Regions from separate parts of the Streptomyces sp. HNM0645 genome, predicted to be linked through region 3. Evidence: riboswitches for the same ligand, from Rfam matches in the RefSeq annotation. Region 3 holds a riboswitch; each other region holds the start of a gene.
The links. A riboswitch is a leader RNA that binds a small molecule or an ion and turns the genes downstream of it on or off. The one in region 3 is predicted to bind cyclic di-AMP.

Region 1 (3,434 bases), on a different contig from region 3:
CCGTCGGCGCCATGTCCGCCATCTACGACACGATGCAGACGGTGACCTGCGACGTCGTCACCACCTGCCTGGGACAGGCCGCGTCGACCGCCGCCGTACTGCTCGCCGCCGGAACCCCGGGCAAGCGCGCGACCCTGCCCGGTGCGCGCGTGGTCGTCCAGCAGCCCTCGCTGCCCGAGCCGGTGCAGGGGCAGCCCACCGATCTGGACATCCGGGCACAGGAGTTGCTGCGGCTGCGGGATCAACTCACGGCCATGCTCGCCCACCACACCGGCCGGAGCGCCGAACGCATCGCCGCCGACCTCGACCGCGACACCGTGTTCGACGCTGCGGGAGCCCGTGACTACGGGCTGGTCGACCACATCGTCAAGAACCGGAAGACGTTCCTCACTTCCGTCGGCCGCGGGTGAGCGGGCGGTGCTGCCACCCGAACTGCCGCCGCTGCCCGCGCTGACACGCGCCGAGAGCGAGTTCGTCGACAGCTATCTCGAAGTGGTCGACCAGCTGGGAAGGATCAACCCGGCACGCGGGACACACACGTATGGAGCCCTCCGCGCCGCACAGGCCCTGGTCGCGCAGGCCACGGCGCTTCGCGACGCTCTGACGGTGATGCACATGCGCGGCGAGAGCGAGCTGCACACCGTCACATTGGCCCGCGCGCTACGGGTATTGGACGGGGAACGCCGAGCCTCCCGGATCACCGTGCCACCGGAGCAACACAGTTGACGACCCACTGCGATAGGGGCGATCCGGCGCCCGCGACCCGCCCGAGAGGCGTACGACCGGGTGTCGCCCATCCGGACCAGTGAGGGCTTCGACTTTCGTCCTGTGCAAGTTGCGCAACCGCATCGCCCGGTCGGCCCAATGACGCACTCCGCCGCAGGTACGGGGCTCGTCACCCGGCGACACCCGGTCCCCCGAACGGCCCTGTCCACTCGAACAGATCAGTGGTGAGGAGCCTCACAAATCGTCGTTTCGACTCGGAAATCCGGCAGCTCGTGGGTCAAGATCCCTGGGACGACAAGCCCCCGCCACCGCGGCGGGGCGGTCCGGGCGGACGCCGAGTCCTGCCGCCGCACCGGATGCCTGGTCGACATGAGGGCTTCGGCAGGAGTGGAGGACCCAGCATTGCGGGCCGACCACCGCGACGGTGGCTGGTCCTTGGGGTGAAGCCGTGTGAGCGGCCGGGCGTCTTCGCCAGTCCGAACCCGACAGGTCATCCTTCACAGGCGGCTGACGAAGGGTTGCGCATGGCTGCGCAGACACATCTCCCGTCCCTGCTGTCCCGGACGGGTGCCGTCTCGGCACTCACGATCGCCGCCGTCGGCGGCTCGCTGATCGTGCCGGGCGGTGCGCCGGAGGCACAGGCGGCCTCGGCGCACGCGACGAAGGCTCTCAAGGTCGCCGCGTCGAAGAAGGGGGCCCCGTACAGGTACGGGGCCACCGGTCCGAGCCGCTTCGACTGCTCGGGGCTCACGCTCTACGCCTACAAGAAGGCGGGCAAGCGACTGCCGCGCACGGCCCAGCAGCAGTACAACCGCACCCGTCACGTCTCCGCTTCCCAGCGGCAGCGCGGTGACCTGGTGTTCTTCCAGTCGCGAGGGTACGTGTACCACGTCGGCATCTACGCCGGGGCAGGGAAGATCTGGCACTCGCCGAAGACCGGTTCCGTCGTGAAGCTGACCAAGATCTGGTCCAAGGGCGTCCGGTACGGCCGCGTGCGCTAGCGGACATCGGCGCCGCCGGCCGTGCGCACCGGCGGCGCCGATGCCCCGTCGGCCGAGGTGGCGCCGCGCAGCGGCGGGGCGGTCTCCGGCGTCGGCCCCCGAGCGTGGAACGTCGGCCGGCGCGGGCACGTCGTTCGGCGCGGGCACGTCGGCCGGCGCGGGCCCACCACTGCGGTGACCGGTCCGGGCACTCAGTGCGGAGGCTCGGCGCCGGCCACGCTCCAGGGGATCGCGATCCAGACGGTCTTGCCGCCCTCGGGCGTGGGGTCGACGTGCAGCCTTCCCCCGCATTCCGCGATGAGCCAGCGGATGATGACCATGCCGCGGCCGTTGTCCTGCTGCACGGCCGCGGGCAGGCGCTGGGGCCTGCGGGGATGGCTGTCCGTGACGCCGATGCACAGACGCTCGTCGCGCTCCAGCCGGACGTCCACCGTGAAGGTCGGGGACAGCCCGAAGGTGTGCTGGACGGCGTTGGTGGTGAGCTCGGAGACGATGAGACGCACCGTGTCGGCGGTGTCGGTCTCCCCCGGCACTCCCCATTCGGCGAGGACCTCGGAGACGTATCTGCGCGCGGCGGATACCGAGGCGGGATCGCTCGGCAGAGTGACGGAGGCTTCCTGATGGTCTGCCATGGCGAGCTGTCCCTTTCCCACCGGGGCTGCCGGAGCGCGGCACGTAGCGGATTGGATGCCGGAACAGCCTCGGACTGCGCTTCGCGCCAGACTGCCACTGTTGCCACCCCCATGGCAGGGGATCCACCTGGATATGCATATATCTGTCGCTCAAAGCGGTGAACTCTGCTACGCGAGAGCGTATTTGGGCGCACACTTGGCGCTGCGTCCGCCGGTGCCCGGCGGCCGTGGGGCAGCGGGGAACAGGAGGAGATTCGGCATGCGGCAGGGTCCCGCGGTGCGCCGGCGCAAGCTCGGGGAGGAACTGCGCGGTCTGCGGCTGGGCGTCGGCCTGACGAGCCGGGAGGCGGCGCTGCTCGTGGGCTGGAACCAGTCGAAGGTGAGCCGCATAGAGACCGGAACGAGCGGTGTGAAACCGGCCGATGTGGCCCGGCTGCTGGACGCCTACGGAGTCGCCGACCAACGGCTGCGCGAGCTGCTGGGGACGCTGGCCGGTACGGCGGACGGTGGAGGAAAGGGCTGGTGGCACGCGTACCGCGGGGTGATTCCGCCGCAGTACCGGGACTTCATCAGCCTGGAGTCCCAGGCGAGCGCGGCGCGCACCCTGGAGACCTCGGTGGTGCCCGGGCTGCTGCAGACGCCCGACTACGCGCGGGCGGTGACCCGTTCGGCACTGGAGAGCGTGCCGACGGCGACGGTCGACTCACTGGTGGAAGTGCGCATCGCGCGTCAGCGCGTGCTGCGGGCGGAACGCCCGCTGACCTTCAGTGCCGTGCTGGACGAGGCGGTCCTGCGGCGCCAGGTGGGCGGTCGGGAGGTGATGCGGGGACAGCTTCGTCGGGTGCTGGAGATGGCCCAACTCCCGCATGTTCGGTTGCAGGTGCTGCCCTTCTCGACGGGCGGCTACGTGGGACTGACTGGATCTTTCGTTATCTTCTCCTTTCCGAACACTTCTGATCTAGACGTGGTTGTTCTCGACCACTTGACGAGTAGTCTCTACCTCGAACGGAAGGAAGACCTCGAGACGTACGGCGCTGCTTTCCGCACCATGCAGGCGCATGCGCTCTCGCCGACT
Region 2 (3,434 bases), on a different contig from region 3:
TCGATCACGGCGTTGGCCGCGGAGAGGATCGTCTGGGACGAGCGGTAGTTCTGCTCGAGCAGGATCGTGGTCGCGTCCGGGTAGTCCTCCTCGAACTGGAGGATGTTGCGGATCGTGGCGCCGCGGAACGCGTAGATCGACTGGTCGGCGTCACCCACCACGCACAGTTCGGCGGGGCCGAGGTCGTCGTAGCCCGTGCCGACCAGCTCGCGCACGAGCGTGTACTGGGCGTGGTTGGTGTCCTGGTACTCGTCGACGAGGACGTGACGGAACCGGCGCCGGTAGTGCTCGGCGACGTCCGGGAACGCCTGGAGCAGATGGACCGTGGTCATGATGATGTCGTCGAAGTCCAGCGCGTTGGCCTCGCGCAGGCGGGCCTGGTACATCCGGTACGCCTCGGCCAGTGTCTTCTCGAAACCTCCCCCGGAGCCCTCGGCCTGGGAGTCACCCCCGCCTGCCTGGTCGGCGAAGGCCTCCTCGTCGATCAGCTCGTTCTTCAGGTTCGAGATCTTGGCGCTGAACGACTTCGGCGGGTAGCGCTTCGGGTCGAGGTCCAGATCGCGGCAGACCAGTGCCATCAGCCGCTTGGAGTCGGCGGCGTCGTAGATCGAGAAGGACGACGTGAAGCCGAGCCGCTTGCTCTCGCGGCGCAGTATGCGGACACACGCGCTGTGGAAGGTGGAGACCCACATGGCGCGGGCGCGCGGGCCGACGAGGTGCTCGACGCGCTCCTTCATCTCGCCCGCGGCCTTGTTGGTGAACGTGATGGCCAGTATCTGGCCGGGGTGGACGTCGCGGGTCGCCAGCAGATGGGCGATCCGGTGGGTCAGCACCCGGGTCTTGCCGGAGCCGGCGCCGGCGACGATGAGCAGCGGCGATCCCGTGTGGACGACGGCGGCGCGCTGCTGCTCGTTCAGCCCGTCGAGCAGGGCCGCCGGGTCGATGGCGGGGCGCGGGGCACCGTTGCGGTAGTGGGTGTCACCGGACGGGGGCGCGTCGAACCTGCCCTCGAAGAGGTCGTGCGGGACCTCGTCCGCGGGCAGGTGCTCGTCGTCCTCCGGTGGCGGGGGCTCCTCCGGGGCCGCGGTGCGCTGGAGGTCCGCCAGGAAACTGTCGTCAAAGAGGCTGCTCATCGCTCTCCGAGTCTAGGCGGCCCCACCGACGGCCCGCCGCCGCCTTCGCGGGAATCACCATCGGACACCTCCAGTCATGACACGGACACATAGTGCCAAGGTCACGGAAATGTATCGGGCAAATCGACCACTCTCCTTCACAGCAGCACCACACTTTGGCTAGCGTGCTCGCCCAGGCGGCCCGTACCCCCTTCGGCGAACCACGCCGGCCGGGCAGCCGCGCCGAATCCGTGCCCCTCACAGAGGAGTTCGGAACCGGGGACCCACTCACAAGCACAACCGGGGTGAATCGGGCCTGGTTTCACCTGGCCCGTAGGGCAAACCTTCCGTTCCGTCCGAACCCGACAGCTAACCCGGTAGGCGTTCCACGGAAGGAGATGCCGGCCTTGGCGTCGCACCGCAAGCCGCGCAGCCGCACACGTACGAACACACCTGCCGTCGGGATCACGACGGCCGCCATAGCGGGGGTCTCGCTCCTCTCGGCACAGAATGCGACAGCCGATCCGAAGCCCAGCATCGAGGAAGTCCAGAAGAAGGTCGACGACCTCTACCGCCAGGCTGGTTCGTCGACCCAGGAGTACAACAAGGCGAAGGAGGCCGCCGAGCAGCAGCGCCGCAAGGTGGACCGGGCCCTCGACGAGGCCGCCGAGCGCACGGAGGCCCTCAACGAGTCCCGGCGCGCCCTCGGTTCGTACGCGACCGCCCAGTACCGCACCGGCGCCGTCACCCCGACCGCCGCGCTGCTCTTCGCCGACAACCCTCAGTCCTACGCCGACCAGACACAACTGATGGACCGGCTGACCGAACAGCAGCGCGGCGCCGTCACCGACTACGAGACCCAGCGGGCCGAGGCGGCGAAGCAACGCGCCCAGGCCACCAGGAGCCTGGAGACGCTCACGGACTCGCAAGATTCGCTGCGCGTCAGGAAGCAGGCCGTCCAGAAGAAGCTCGCCGAGGCGCGGGAGCTGCTGTCGCAGCTGACCGCCGAGGAGCGCGCACGGCTCGCCGAACTCGAGCGCAAGAAGGAGGAGGAGGCCCGCCGGAAGGCCGAGGCGAGGGCCAAGGCGGAGGCCGAGGCCGAGGCCGAGGCCGAGCGGCAGCTCCAGGAGCGTGAGCGGGAGGAGCGGGAACAGGCGGGCACGGACACCAGCACCGGCACGGACACCGGCACGGGGACGGTCTCCGGAACGACCGGCGGCACGTACGCGGCCAAGGCCGAGAAGGTGCTGTCCTTCGCGCGGGCCCAGATCGGCAAGCCGTACGTCTGGGGTGCGACGGGCCCGAGCTCGTACGACTGCTCCGGGCTCACCCAGGCCGCCTGGCGCGCGGCGGGCGTCGACCTGCCCCGGACCACCTGGGACCAGGTGAAGGCCGGACAGAGTGTGGCGACGGCCGACCTGCTCCCGGGTGACCTGGTCTTCTTCTACGACGACATCAGCCATGTCGGGATCTACATCGGTGACGGCAAGATGATCCACGCCCCCAAGCCGGGCGCGAACGTCCGCGAGGAGTCGATCTACTACATGCCGATCCACAGCAGCATCCGGCCCGCGTAGCGTTCACGCGGGCCGGAGACCCGCACCGCCGCACTCGCGGAGTCACGGACTCGCGCCACAAGGCCCTTCGCAAGAGGGGGGTTGCGGCGCGAGCCGTGTACGGGAGGGCGGTGCGGCGGAGACCGGTCCCGGGGCCCGGTCCGTCACGGAGGCTCCCGGGCGGCTCGGGGCCGCGCGGCCGTGATGCCGCCGCCGCGGGCGGGACGCCCGGGGGCTCCGGACCACTCAGGTCCAGAGGGTCGCGATGAAGACGTTCGCCAGGGTCAGGCCGCCGACCGCCCCGAACAGCCCCTTGTCCACGGTCTCCTCGTCCCGCTTGACGTAGACCAGGGCAAGGATCACCAGGAGCACGGCGAGCTTGATGCCGATCTTGAGGTTGTTCACGGGCTGGTCGTCCGCCTGGTTCAGTCCGACCAACGCCACGCCCGTCACCAGCATGGTCAGCGCGCCGTGCAGCATCCCGGGGGTGAAGCGCGCCGTCCCCGCCCCCATCGCCTTCATCTGGGTGAGGAAGCCGCCGAGCAGCGCCGCGATACCGATGATGTGCAGGGCGACGAAGACATTGATGAGTACGTCCATGGCACCGGAGCCTAGCCGGACGGTCCCAAAGCGAACCCGGGCGGTCCATCTCATGCCAATTCCGTTCATGGTGCCACTTCTCCGTGACCGGGAGCTCTAGCGTCCTCACCCAGGTGGCCGGCTTCACCACCGTCCGTTACCCGGACGGCTGCCGACCGCCCCCGCC
Region 3 (3,434 bases):
GTCGTTCGACTTGAGGTAGTCCGCCTCGATGGCGTCCCGCTCGACCCCCACGGCCAGCAACGAGACGGCGATGGACAGACCCGCCCGGTCCTTGCCCGCCGCACAGTGCATCAGCGCCGGCGTGCTGTCCTCGGCCAGCGCGTGCAGGACGCGGCTGTGCTCGGTGGTGCGCTCCTTGATGATCAGGCGGTACGAGGCGATCATCCGTCCGGCCGCCTGGCCGTCGGCGAGGATCGACTTCAGCTGGTCGAGGTCGCCGTCCCGGACCATCCGCCAGAACTCGGCCCCGTCGGCCGGGTCGGACAGCGGGATGTTGACGTTGCGCACCCCGGCGAGTTCGACGTCCGGGCCCTCCAGCCGCTGGTCCGCGGAATTGCGGAAGTCGAAGATCGTGTGGAGCCCGAGCGAGGAGAGGAAGGCCGCGTCGGTGTCCGTCGCGTGCGCGAGATGGCCGCTGCGGAACAGCCGTCCGAACCGAACGCGCCGTCCGTCCACGGTCGGCAGTCCGCCCACGTCCCGGAAGTTGCGCACACCGGACAGTTCGGGTTCGGTCGACGGGGTCTGGGGCAGCTGCTGCGTCACGGGGGCTCCTCCGTGTCTGCGGTCGGCGCTGCTCGCCGACGATGGCGCGGTGCTGACACTACGACATCGATTCCTGAGGCAATTATTTCGACCCGTGCCTGCCGGGCCGTTGCCCCTCGTCGAACTCCCCTCGGTGATGTGCGGGGTTGCTGGAGTCCGAGAGGTCTGGATCGAGGCGGTCGGCGACGGCCGGGTCCGGCTTCTGCCCGGCGCGAGGAGCGGCCACGCACTGTTCCCGACCGACCGGGACGAGCTCCTCCGTCCGCACCGGTGGGCCGCGCACCGAGCCGGCCGAGGCGGTCGCGGAGAACCCGGCGGCGGGCGGCGGCGACGGGTGTGGAGTGTCCGTGGTCGACGGCGCCCGGTTCGGGCGGCGGACGGGCGACCGTGCCGGAGTGGGGCTGGGCCCGACCCCGGGCTGCTTCCCGCGGGTCCGAGGCCGCTCGCCGGGCGGGATCGACCACGGCGATTCACGGATTGCGGGAATGGAATTCCGCCCGGACGAGTGAAAGCTGTTTTTTGTGCCACCCGCACGCTTGAATACATTGCGCCCACAATGGGCCATGTGTCCGAATTGGATATTTTAGGGTGACGCGCCCTGGTTGGGGATGGGGGCGGTGGTCACCCGTGAGCTGAATCATATCCGTGACGTTCCGTGGGGCGTGCGACGGTCCAACTCCCTTGCCTGCGCGGAAAGCGAAGATCCGTAATCCACGGAGCGTGACCGGGAAATGTGGTCTGATGTCCGGCAGATCGATTCCCGGGCGAAATGACGGCTTGTTCGTGCCGACCCGACTCCCTTACGGTCACCGCAATCCGGTCGGAACGCCTAATCCTGCCGCCGTCCGGAATATCGCACCCACCCACATGTGGCAGGAGCGGGGGACCCAGGTACTGCGCCGTTCCGTGACCCCGGACGGCTCGGGGTGAAGCTGCGCCCACGGCGCGGCCGGGCAGCTCCAGCCCGAACCCGACAGCTCACCTCGCAGGCGGCGGAGAGGAATGCGCCATGCCCGGTAAGGGGAAGCACCGCCGTCCGAGGACCAGCCCGTTCAGGCGCGGATTCGTCGCCGCCGGCACGGGCGGAGCCGCCATCGCCATCCCGCTCATCGGTGCCGCCGGCGCGAACGCCGCCGGGCAGTCCGCGCCCGCCGCCGGGCATGCCGCCCCGACCGTGCACAAGGCCGTCGTCCCCCAGGCGCCGCAGGCCGGCAAGGCGGCCAAGGCCTACACCGTAGTGGCGGGTGACCACCTGTCGAAGATCGCCGCCGAGCAGGATGTCGCGGGCGGCTGGAAGAAGCTCTACGCCGACAACCGTGCCGCCGTCGGTGAGAACCCCTCGCTGATCCACCCGGGTCTGAAGCTCAGCCTCCATGCCGGGCCGAAGGCCGCTGCCGGTGCGAAGCCGCAGGTGAAGGCCGAGCGCAAGGCCGACGCCCCGGCGAAGGCCAAGGCCGAAGCCGAGAAGCCGGCCGCCTCCGCCGAGCGCGCCTCCCGCACCGCCGACCGCGGCGCCTCGGCTCCCGCGGCCGCTCCCGTCCAGGCTCCTGCCGCCGCCGTCGCGAACATCCCCTCGGGCTACTTCGCCCCGGTGGTCGGCGGCGTCAGCACCGCCTACAAGACCGCCGGTGCCCTGTGGTCCAGTGGCTACCACACCGGTGTGGACTTCATCGCCCCCACCGGCACGTCCGTGAAGGCGGTCGGCCCCGGTACCGTTGTCTCGGCGGGCTGGAGCGGTGCGTACGGCAACGAGGTCGTCATCAAGCACCACGACGGCACCTACTCGCAGTACGCCCACCTCGCCCGGCTCTCCGTCTCCTCCGGCGAGAGCGTCACGGGCGGCCAGCAGATCGGCCTGTCCGGCTCGACCGGCAACTCCACGGGCCCGCACCTGCACTTCGAGATCCGCACCAGCCCCGGTTACGGGTCGGACATCGACCCGCTGGCCTACCTGCGCCAGCACGGGGTCACGATCTGACGTCGCGTCGGTACCTCACACGGCGTCCCCGTCCGCCGGCCCCGCGCAGGGGGCCGGCGGACGGCTTCGTTCCCGGCCCCGGCCGGTGTCGGTGAGAGGCGGCGGGGTGGGTCCGACGGCTATTCCCGCTTTACCGAAAACTGACCTGGTGGTCTATATCACGCGTCGTCAACCCCTCCCTACGGTGGCGTAGGTCACTTCGAGAGGTGAATGATGGCTCGACGTGGCAGATGATTCGCGATCAAGAGCAAAGGATTCCTTCGGGTCGTACGCGGCGATCGGTGACAGCTTCACCGAGGGCGTCGGAGACCCCGGACCCGACAGCCGGTTCGTCGGCTGGGCGGACCGTCTCGCGGTCCTGCTGGACGACCGTCTACCGGAACACACCTTCCGCTACGCCAATCTCGCCGTACGCGGCAGGCTCCTCGACCAGATCGTCGAGGAGCAGGTCCCGCGCGCCAGGGAACTCGCCCCCGACCTGGTGACGTTCTGCGCCGGAGGGAACGACATCATCCGGCCCGGCAGCGACCCCGACGACGTCGCCGAACGCTTCGAGCGGGCCGTCGCCGACCTCGCCGCCTCCGTGGGTACGGTGATGGTGACGACCGGCTTCGACACCCGCGGGGTGCCCGTGCTCCGCCACCTCCGGGGCAAGATCGCCACGTACACGGCACACGTCCGTGCCATCGCCGACCGCTACGACTGCCCGGTCCTCGACCTCTGGTCGCTCAAGTCCGTGCAGGACAGACGGGCCTGGGATGCCGACCGGCTGCACCTCTCGCCCGAGGGGCACACACGCGTGGCACTGCGCGCGGCGCAGGTGCTCGGTCTGGACGTGCCCGCCGACCCGGACCAGCCGTGGCCGCCGTTGCCG
Region 4 (3,434 bases), on a different contig from region 3:
GTCCGGGGTGGCGTCGAGGTCGAACATCGCCTGGTCGATCAGGCGCTGCTCGGTGGCGTCGTAGCCGACGAGCTCGGGGCCGATCTGCTCGATGACGGCGAGGACGGCCTTCTCGACACCCTTGCCCAGGTAGCGGTTCGGGTCGCCGTCGCGGAGCTCGAGGGCCTCGAAGGCGCCGGTGGACGCACCGGACGGAACGGCAGCACGGCCGGTGCTGCCGTCGTCGAGGCCGACCTCGACCTCGACCGTGGGGTTGCCTCGGGAGTCCAGGATTTCCCGGGCTACGACGACGTCGATGGACGGCACGAGCATCTCCTTCTGGGATGTGACGCGTGAGGTGACACAAGCGGGGCCGTGTCGGTGCAGGGCCGCTTCGGCCTTGCGGCAAGAGCCTAACCGCCCGGGTGCCATCGTCCGGCAGATGCCCGCCCCGTGGGACGGAAAACCGGCCGGAACGGACAAAGACCCCGGCCCGGGGGTACCTCCCGTGCCCGCGGGACTGCGGGGAGCACGGGGATGCCGCACCGGGCCGGGGCCTGGGGACGGGGGGTGCACCGCCCGGTGGTCCGCCGGGCCCACCGGACGACGGTCACCTCCCGGGGACCACGAGGGTCCCCGGGCCGGGCATCAGCTCAGGTGGAGCTTCTGGCCGGGGTGGATGACGTTCGCGTCCTCGACGATGTCCTTGTTCAGCTCGAACAGCTTCTTCCAGCCACCCTTGACCTTCTCGGCGTCGGCGATCCCGCTGAGGGTGTCGCCGGCCTTGACCGTGTACTCGCCGTCGCCCTTCTTGACCGGGGCGGCGGCGCGCTCGGAGCGGCTGGTCGGGACCTCGGCTCGCTGCGGGGCGGCGGGCTCGGCCTTGGGCTCGGCGGCCTTGGGGGCGGCCGGGGCGGCGCCGCCGTACGAGGCGTTCGACAGTCCGGTGCCGCAGTTCGGCCAGGCCCCCTTGCCCTGGCCCGCCAGGACCTTCTCGGCGATCTGGATCTGCTGCGCCTTGCTGGCCTTGTCGGCGGTGGGGGCGAACGCGGTGCCCCCGTAGGCGGCCCAGGTGGAGGCCGAGAACTGCAGCCCGCCGTAGTAGCCGTTGCCTGTGTTGATCGACCAGTTGCCGCCGGACTCGCACTGGGCGACGGCGTCCCACTCGGAGGCGGTGGCGGCGGACGCGGTGCCCGAGGCCATCAGCGGGGCGGCGATGGCGGCGCCGGCGACACCGGCGAGCGTGGCGACACGGGTGGACCGCTGGAAGACCGTCGGGCGACGGTGCTTGCCCTTGCCGGAAAGCAGCATCGAAGTTCTCCTCACCGACGCCTGCGAGGTGAGCTGTCGGGTTCGGGCCGATGTGGTGCCCGGCCGTGCGACGAACGCACGGCTCCACCCCTAGCCGGGCGGCCCTCATCGGGCCTGTCCGGCACTTACCTTGGGTCCCCCGCTCCTGCCTTCGGCGCTTGCGCGACGACTGTTCCCGGCGGCCGCCGGCAGGATTCGGCGTGCGGTCGTCGGGGCCCGCGTTGCGAGCGGTTCAGACCGTAGACACACGTCTCCCCGATGTTCAAAGACGAACATCGGGGAGAAATCGCCCAAAACTGACGGGGTGACATGTCCGTTTTCGCAGGTGGGAGCCACGATGACCGGAGTTGACCGGCTAGCGGCGCCAGTTGACCGGAAGAGACTCTTGTCTCACTCGCACAGAACCGGACATAAACACCTGAACTACTCCTTCAACTCGCCCTTCCCCGGGCCGAGATCGAGGCTCTGGCCAGGCAGGATGAGGTTCGCGTCGGAGCCGACGACGTCCTGGTTCACCTCGTAGAGGGCGGGCCAGCCGCCGGGCACCTGGTTCGCGTCGGCGATCGACGACAGGTTGTCGCCGACGCGGACGACGTACTCATCTCCCGTGGCGGCGTCATCCCGTGTCGTTCCATCACCTCGTGAGGCATGTCGACCGGATTCACGGTCATCGCCCGAATTGCCCGCCTCATCCCCTTCGGTGGCGGGGGTGCCCCGGTGCTTGCCGGTGCCCGCCTCCGCGCCGGCCTCGCCGGACGCCTCCGCGCTCCCACCGGAGCCCTCGGCGGATCCGGCGGACTCCGGGAACCCGGACGGTGAGGAGGACTGCCCGGACGGCTCGGACGACTCGGACGACTCGGACGACTCGGACGACTCGGAGGCGGACTCGCCCGCGCCCGACCGGGACCCGGCCGGCGAGGGGTCCCCGGCATCCGGCTCGGGCACGGAATCCGCCCCGTCGCCGAACGAGGGCCCCTTCACGACGTCGCCCAGCGGGTCGGCCGACGGGGTGCCGGCGGGCTCGGAGCCACCGCCGCCCAGACCCGTGATCGATCCGCAGCTCTCCCAGGCGGAGGCACCCTGGGCGGCGAGGACCATCTCGGCGACCGAGATCTGCTCGGAGGGGCTGGCGAGGTCCGCGCGCGGCGCGTACGCGGTGCCGCCGTACGCCTCCCAGATCTCCTGGGACATCTGGAGGCCGCCGTAGTAACCGTTGCCGAGGTTGGCACTCCAGTCGCCGCCGCTCTCGCAGTCCGCGACACGGTTCCAGGTGGCGGTGTCGGCGGCGGACGCGGAACCCGCGCCGAGCAGCGGGATGGCGATGGCCGATCCGGTCACCCCTGCCGCGACGATGAGGGCGGGGACCTGACGAGGTCGGCGGTGTCGGCCGTTCCCGGACAGCATGCGGTGCGCCTTCCGTGTGACTACAGAAAACTCCAGGGACTCTCGAAGCGATTGAAACCTCGATGACCCGGAGTCGGGGTGAACGTAGCCGCACTCCGACGTCAGTCACAAGTCGATGCAGCGGAGATCACGTAAAAGTCACAGCCCTGACTGGCCGTCAGTTTCAGCGGCGGGTGAATTCAACGGGCAGAGTGCGCAATCCGCGCATGATAAGCCCCCCACGCCACCGCAATTCCGACGGATCGGCTGCAAGCCTCAAGTCGGGCAGCCGGGTGAGGAGGGTCGCGAGCGCGGTCTGCCCCTCCAGCCGCGCGAGCGGCGCGCCCAGGCAGTAGTGGATGCCGTGCCCGTACCCGAGGTGCTGGTTGTCCCGGCGGCCGAGATCGAGGCTGTCGGGCTCCGCGAACCGCTCAGGGTCGCGGTCCGCGGCGGCCAGCACGACGAGGACCGGGTCGCCGGCGGCGATGTCCCGGCCGCCGAGCGTCAGCGGCTCGGTCGCGAACCGCCAGGTGGCGAGCTCGACCGGCCCGTCGTAGCGCAGCAGTTCCTCGATCCCGGTGGCGAGCAGGCCGTTCTCGCCGGCGGCCAGCGAGTCCTGGAGCCGCTGCCGTTGCCCCGGGTTCCGCAGCAGCGCGTACGTGCCGTTCCCGATGAGGTTCACCGTGGTCTCGAACCCGGCGAAGAGGAGGATGAAGGCCATCGCGGCGGCCTCGTTCTCGGTGAGGTGCTCCCCGTGGTCG

Region 1: it holds a riboswitch for cyclic di-AMP, as region 3 does, so the genes downstream of both, QMZ92_RS11045 (C40 family peptidase) here and QMZ92_RS14595 (M23 family metallopeptidase) in region 3, are expected to answer to the same signal.
Region 2: it holds a riboswitch for cyclic di-AMP, as region 3 does, so the genes downstream of both, QMZ92_RS06550 (C40 family peptidase) here and QMZ92_RS14595 (M23 family metallopeptidase) in region 3, are expected to answer to the same signal.
Region 4: it holds a riboswitch for cyclic di-AMP, as region 3 does, so the genes downstream of both, QMZ92_RS21700 (LysM peptidoglycan-binding domain-containing protein) here and QMZ92_RS14595 (M23 family metallopeptidase) in region 3, are expected to answer to the same signal.

What each region holds. Positions count from the first base shown of each region.
Region 1 is NZ_JASHLT010000014.1:31,139-34,572, forward strand. It holds gene QMZ92_RS11035 (ATP-dependent Clp protease proteolytic subunit) at 1-410, shown strand, start outside; gene QMZ92_RS11040 (hypothetical protein) at 418-726, shown strand; cyclic di-AMP (ydaO/yuaA leader) riboswitch at 1,074-1,247, shown strand; gene QMZ92_RS11045 (C40 family peptidase) at 1,251-1,727, shown strand; gene QMZ92_RS11050 (ATP-binding protein) at 1,919-2,359, opposite strand; gene QMZ92_RS11055 (helix-turn-helix domain-containing protein) at 2,619-3,434, shown strand, end outside.
Region 2 is NZ_JASHLT010000007.1:130,836-134,269, reverse strand. It holds gene pcrA (DNA helicase PcrA) at 1-1,133, opposite strand, end outside; cyclic di-AMP (ydaO/yuaA leader) riboswitch at 1,344-1,512, shown strand; gene QMZ92_RS06550 (C40 family peptidase) at 1,511-2,689, shown strand; gene QMZ92_RS06545 (hypothetical protein) at 2,915-3,268, opposite strand.
Region 3 is NZ_JASHLT010000017.1:117,699-121,132, reverse strand. It holds gene QMZ92_RS14600 (tyrosine-protein phosphatase) at 1-582, opposite strand, end outside; cyclic di-AMP (ydaO/yuaA leader) riboswitch at 1,427-1,587, shown strand; gene QMZ92_RS14595 (M23 family metallopeptidase) at 1,592-2,560, shown strand; gene QMZ92_RS14590 (SGNH/GDSL hydrolase family protein) at 2,784-3,434, shown strand, end outside.
Region 4 is NZ_JASHLT010000031.1:11,799-15,232, forward strand. It holds gene eno (phosphopyruvate hydratase) at 1-306, opposite strand, end outside; gene QMZ92_RS21700 (LysM peptidoglycan-binding domain-containing protein) at 628-1,290, opposite strand; cyclic di-AMP (ydaO/yuaA leader) riboswitch at 1,294-1,457, opposite strand; gene QMZ92_RS21705 (transglycosylase family protein) at 1,714-2,694, opposite strand; gene QMZ92_RS21710 (cytochrome P450 family protein) at 2,858-3,434, opposite strand, start outside.